Rhodohalobacter sp. SW132: one gene and its partner. The protein of the gene in region 1 interacts with the protein of each later gene in a pairwise test. Links are inferred from orthologs where the notes say so. Each region holds a gene or a part of one and is shown in the gene's direction. Other genes may lie near its edges.

Region 1 (3,238 bases):
CTTTGTGCCACTGCAGGCGCTTTTCAAGCCAGTCGCCGTAATTCTGTTCATCATCACCCGGCTTCACAAAATATTGCATTTCCATCTGTTCAAACTCTCTCATCCGAAAAATAAACTGACGCGCAACAACCTCGTTCCGGAATGCCTTTCCGATTTGTGCAATACCGAAGGGTACCTGGGCCCGTGCGGTATCCATCACATTTTTATAGTTCACAAAAATTCCCTGCGCAGTCTCCGGGCGGAGGTAGATGGCATCATCATCGCCGGAAGAAGTAGCGCCGTAATGTGTTTTAAACATCAGGTTAAACTGGCGAACGTCGGTCCAGTCAAACGCACCCGATTCCGGCGCACGAATCTCCTCCTCCATAATGATATCGTAGAGATCTTCACAAAGTCCTTTTCGTGTACCGGTGGTATCGAGCTGCTGCTGAAGCTCGTCGGCTTTCTCCTCTTTTCCTTTTTCACGCAGTTTAAGAATATGCTGTTCAATCAGCATATCGGCGCGATACCGTTTTTTCGACTGTTTATCGTCGATCATCGGGTCGTTGAAACCCTCCACGTGGCCGCTCGCTTCCCATGTTTTCGGATGCATGAAAATGGCCGCATCCAGCCCCACGATATTATCGTGCTTGCGCGTCATGGCATTCCACCATTGATCGCGGATATTCTTTTTCAATTCCGCACCAAGCGGACCGTAATCGTAAACCGCAGCAAGACCTCCGTAAATATCGGAAGATTGGTAGATGAATCCCTTTGATTTTGAGAGCGATACAATTTTATCGAGGCTGTCTAAATTTTTCTCGGACATCGTGCGGTTTGTGATCAGATTTTGGTTTAACATTTCCGATTAGCCTGCAAAGATAGCAAAAATCTCTCCTTTGATGAATCGATTGTCTGAATGATTTCCTATTTTTAAAGCTATTCAGAAGTTGAACCGTCCAAAAAACCGCGCGAATTATATACGGTGAGAGTGTTGCCGGTTCAAATAGATCTCTGAATTGTAATTTTAAACATCGAAAACTGAACGAATACAATGTCTGATTATCGTGTAGGAATACTTGGCGCAACCGGCGCTGTGGGGCAAAAATTTATCCGGCTGCTTGAAGGTCACCCCTGGTTTAACATCACATCCCTGGGAGCATCAAGCCGGTCGGCAGGAAAAACATACCGCGAAGCCGCAAATTGGATCGAAGCTACCGCAATGCCGGAATCTGTATCGGGCCTGACTGTTAAAGAGTGCGAACCCGGCCAGTTTCCCGATGTTGATTTTGTATTCTCAGGACTTGATTCTTCTGTTGCGGGAAAAGTGGAGCGCGCATTTGCTGAGGCGGGAATTCCTGTGATCAGCAACGCCAAAAATTTCAGAACCGACCCAACCGTTCCGTTGCTGATCCCGGAAGTGAACCCGGATCATATCGATCTGATAAAATCCCAATCATTTACTGAAGATGGGTCCGGATGGATTATCACCAATCCCAACTGTGTGGCGGTTCCGCTAACTACATCGCTGAAGCCTCTGTTTGATGAGTATGGAGTAGAAAGCGTGATTCTCACATCTATGCAGGCAATTTCCGGCGCGGGTTATCCCGGAGTGCCAAGTCTCGATATTTTGGGAAATGTGGTCCCGCTGATCTCTGATGAAGAGCCTAAAATCCATGCTGAGCCTCTGAAACTTCTTGGAAACCTGGAAGATGGAAAACTAACCCATGCCGATTTCCCGGTTCAGGCAACGGCAACACGTGTTCCGGTGATTAACGGCCATATGCTTGCAGTAACGGTTGGATTGAAGAAAAAACCCGGTTCCGCTGAAGAGGTGAAAGAGTTGTACAGAAACTGGAAAAGCCCCATTGCGGACCTGGATCTGCCATCGGCTCCGGAGTACCCGATATTTTATCATGATGATGAGCGGTATCCCCAGCCCCGTATGCATGCAGATGCCGAAAAAGGGATGCGCACTTCAGTCGGGCGAATGCGGTCCTCGAACGTGCTGGATCTGTCGTACGTAGCGATGGCCCACAACACCGTGCGCGGAGCAGCCGGCGGTGCCATTCTGAACGCCGAACTGCTGGTGCGAAAAAAATACCTGTAAACAGGAGATGCAGTTAAGCAGTGTGTCAGAATTCAGTGTGTCAGGGCATAAGTTGACGCAGCCAACTTCCCTGCACCCTGCCGGTGCCTTTTCCGGTCCCGACGAATGCCGGGGCACCCTGCCACGCACAACACGCACTGTTAAGGTACAGGTTTTTTAAAATACCGGAGCTCATGTGCGGTCATTTCCTTTCCCAGGATCATTAAACAGCGAAAAAAAGATTTAAAAAAATCTGTAAGGGTTTGCTGTTTTTTGGACCATACATACAGAGAACACGATACACGTAGACAAATTTGGGAGTGACAGAGCAACACTTCCCAAATGTCCTTCAAAAAGCCGGGGTTGATCCTCCGGCTTTTATTTTTTACCCCAGGAAGAGAGAATTAAAAACCGATGAGAGAGGTCAGGCGAGATGAAACACGTTTGGTATATTCTTATTTGTATGCTGTTTTGTTTTGAGCATGCTGAATCACAGGTTCTGGTGATGCACGAAACGTTCGAAGATCAGGATCTGAGCAGCAACCCGGCCTGGACGGGCGATCTTCATGATTTTTCATTTACGGTGGAAAACGGCAATACCCTTCTTCAGCTCAGCGCCAATCCCGACCCCAGCCGTACTCAAATTGCAACACCCTCTGCAGTTGCAACCGGAAGCTGGGAATTTTACATCCGGCAGGAGTTCAATCCATCCAACCTGAATCGCGCGTTTATTTTTCTGATGGCCGACCGGGCCGATCTCAATTACTTGGACGGAAGCAGCGTGAATGGCTATGCGGTACGAACGGGTGACAACGATACTCCCCGGCGAATGAAACTGGTTCGATTTGACAATGGAAATCAAACGGTATTAACTGAATCGGAAACTGAGCTGCAGGAGGGTGGTGAGTACCGGGTGAACGTTACGCGGTCGGAAGACGGTGTCTGGCAGCTCTATCTTTCTGAAGGATTTGATTCAGTTCCAGCAGCTGATGCGGAACCGGTCACAGATCTTGTTCATCAGTCATCAGAATATTTTGGATTGCTGATGAGGTATTCATCCGCAAATACCGAAGGATTTTATTTCGGCGATATCAAGATCAAAAATTCTGAACCATTTCAAGCCGTTTCGGCCGGGGTAGTGCGAGCCGATCAGGTGCGAATACTGTTCAA
Region 2 (3,142 bases), on another replicon or contig:
GAAAAGCATTAACGTAAGCAGTGAAGGTGGTATGTTTGAAGGTATACTTGCCGTCTATATTAATGATCTGGATCATCTGGAACGTGTTATACAGCGTCTGGAGAGGGTTGAAGGTGTTAAAAATGTAATGCGGTACGAATAACACAATTCTTACGTTGGCTATAAGCCTAATCAAAAAAATTTAATAAATTTTCTAATGCGAAGTCTTTATTTTTAAAGTGCTTAGGTTAGAAAGGTATTTGTTTTAAAATTAAATAAATTAAGATGGTGACATACACAAAGCGTGATATCGTACGAGCTGTAGCAGACGAAATGGATGTGCCTTTAAATCAGGCCGAGCCATGGGTAGATACTGTAATTGGCGCACTAAGAGGAAAGATGATGGATGCAGATCCAACATGCAGGATTGAGTTACGGGATTTTGGAGTCTTTGAGGTAAAAGAAACCAAGGCTAAACCCCGGGCCAGAAATCCGAAAACCAATGAGGAAATCTATGTGCCTGCTCACAGAAAAACTCATTTTAAGCCGAGTAAACGGTTGAAGAAATTCCTGAAAACTCCTCTCGAAGAACTTGAGAGCAGCAATGACTAAATGACTGCCGCATACGGTAGATATCTTGGAATTGATGTAGGCAGCAAACGGGTTGGAATTGCCAGATCTGACCTGTTTAAATCTTTTGCATCACCTGTCGGTACCTTTTCTCCAGAAGAGAGCTTTCAGGAGGTGCGGCGGCAGGTTGAGTCGGAAGGACCGATTGAAGGCATCGTTGTCGGTTGGCCGCTCACGCCCCAGGGTGACCCCACACACTCCACTGAATTGGTGAAGGAGTATATTAAGGAACTGGGCAGGAAGTTTCCGGATATCAAAATTCATCGGGAAGATGAACGGTATTCCTCACGCAAAGCCCGCAAAATTCTGGTCGAGTCGGGTGTTCCAAAAAAGAAAAGGGAAGAAAAAGGACGTGTGGATCAGGCAGCTGCTGCTTATCTTTTACAGGAATTTTTAGACTCAAACCCGAATATCTGATATATGTCGATTTTACCAATCGTTACCTACAACGACCCCCTGCTGCGCCAGAAAACCAAAGAATTGCAAGAAAACAGCGATGAGCTTCAGCAGCTGATCAGTGATATGTTTGAAACGATGTACAATTCGAACGGGGTAGGGCTTGCCGCTCCTCAGGTAGGACTCCTTCACCGGCTTTTTGTAATGGATGCTGATGTGATCACCGAAGAACTTGATGAGCCGGATCGCGGACCAAAAGTATTTATAAACCCGGTTATACTTGAAACTTCACCGGAGAAAGTGAAAATGGAAGAGGGGTGCCTGAGCATTCCCGACGTTCGCGATGATGTAAAACGTCCGGTTGATATCAAAGTTCAATATCTTGACCGTGATTTTGAGTCGCACACGGAAGATTTTGGCGGATGGGTGTCACGGATCATTCAGCATGAGTTTGACCATCTTGATGGTGTACTGTTCCTGGATTATCTGAGTGGTTTTCGAACCCGCCTGCATCGCTCAGCGTTAAAAAAAATAGAGAACGGAGAGATGCCCACGGAGTACCCTCTGGTTTCGAAAATGAGCAAAGCGTAGTTGATGAAACCATTGCGAATTATATTTATGGGATCGCCGGATTTCGCAGTTCCTTCTCTTGAGGCGCTTCATAAATCGAGTCATAATATTCTAACCGTGGTTAGCGGAAGCGATAAGCGCCGTCGCCGAAGGGGAGATCCCGAACCAACGGCTGTCAAAAAAAGGGCACAGGAGCTCGGCCTGCCAACACTCGACGCCGATGATATGAAGAGTGAGAAGCTCGCTGATGACCTTCGAACACTCAAACCCGATCTTTTTGTGGTGGTTGCATTTAAGATACTCCCGAAACGCCTCCTGGAAATCCCCGCAATCGGATCTATTAATCTTCACGCTTCGCTGTTGCCGGCATACCGTGGCGCCGCACCGATTCACTGGGCGGTGATCAATGGAGAAAAAGAGACCGGCTGTACGGTGTTTTTCCTCGATCAGCAGGTGGATACCGGAGAAATTCTAAAGCAGAGCCGGGTTGTTATCTCCGAAAATGATACCACCGGGGATGTCTACAATAAACTGATGCAAAACGGTGCAGATTTGATTGTCCAGTCCGCCAACCTGATTGCAGAAGGCGAGTTTGAGACGTACGCTCAGGATCATAGTAAAGCCACCCCTGCCCCAAAACTGTTTAAAGAGAACACCAGAATTGATTTTGCAAAACCTGCACAAGAAATTCATAACCTGATTCGCGGTCTGAATCCTTTCCCAGTTGCATGGTGCACCTATAAAGGTAAGAAAATGAATGTTTACCAATCAGCTATTGACCAGGAAGCCGGATTGAAACAGGGGGAGTTGAAGTTTGAAGATGAAAAACTCCTTGCCGGAACCGGGGATGGGTCGATTGAATTGAAAGAAGTTCAGCTTCCGGGCGGGAAACGGATCAGCGGAGCGGAGTTTGGCCGCGGATTCGAAACAAATATCATACTTAACGAAAGTTGATTCACTAAAATCCGGTTCCAAAACAACGAGGCTGTCCGAAAGAGGAGTATCCTGCAATTTCCATTATGGAATCTTTTATGTGGATGGATACGCTCATTTTTTGAATCCATCAATACATCGCCCGCCGGAAGGTATCTTATCCCTGTTACAGGCAGTAGATGCTATCGACGGGACTTGGCATGACGGAATTGATGATGAATATTCTTCTTGACCGCCCTTTTTTGACTGCCTCAGAAAGTAGATCTGTTGGTTATGATAGTTTCCGGCATTCTGATTATACTGCAGTTTGATTGCAGAAATTTTGCAGTTTTACAGATACCGGTTGATTAAGATCAATTTATTTGAGATATACCGTCAGAATTTTTCTGAAAAATAAAGACCTCACTTTTAAACAAAATATTTTGCCATCATGGAGTCATCTCCCTTATTACAAGCCGCTAAAGATGGAAATCTCGAAACCGTAAAGAATCTGCATCTCGAAGGTGCCGATCTTAACGAAACTCACAAGAACGGTTCGAGCGCGCTTATTTTTGCAGCCGAAAACGGCCATCTGGATGTTGTTCAGTACCTGATTGAAAACGGAGCCGATCCTGGTGTACAGACAAGAATGGGC

What was found.
Region 2: the proteins of asd (region 1) and def interact in binary tests that used the Escherichia coli proteins (3 or more experiments, as listed by UniProt). The link is inferred for Rhodohalobacter sp. SW132 from one-to-one orthologs.

What each region holds. Positions count from the first base shown.
Region 1 is NZ_QUOK01000008.1:238,166-241,403, reverse strand. What follows is about bases 154-3,061. They hold asd (aspartate-semialdehyde dehydrogenase), read left to right. Parts: upstream 154-1,033; coding sequence 1,034-2,089; downstream 2,090-3,061. Other genes in these bases: DYD21_RS15335 (lamin tail domain-containing protein), read left to right, coding at 2,574-3,061; DYD21_RS15345 (glycine--tRNA ligase), read right to left, coding at 154-808. Outside these bases: more of DYD21_RS15345, read right to left, coding at 1-153; more of DYD21_RS15335, read left to right, coding at 3,062-3,238.
Region 2 is NZ_QUOK01000009.1:45,037-48,178, reverse strand. What follows is about bases 1-2,812. They hold def (peptide deformylase), read left to right. Parts: upstream 1-1,029; coding sequence 1,030-1,596; downstream 1,597-2,812. Other genes in these bases: fmt (methionyl-tRNA formyltransferase), read left to right, coding at 1,600-2,529; ruvX (Holliday junction resolvase RuvX), read left to right, coding at 592-1,026; DYD21_RS15605 (HU family DNA-binding protein), read left to right, coding at 265-591; DYD21_RS15610 (bifunctional (p)ppGpp synthetase/guanosine-3',5'-bis(diphosphate) 3'-pyrophosphohydrolase), read left to right, coding at 1-142. In the rest of the region: DYD21_RS15585 (ankyrin repeat domain-containing protein), read left to right, coding at 2,939-3,142. UniProt on the Escherichia coli protein: Removes the formyl group from the N-terminal Met of newly synthesized proteins. Requires at least a dipeptide for an efficient rate of reaction. N-terminal L-methionine is a prerequisite for activity but the enzyme has broad specificity at other positions.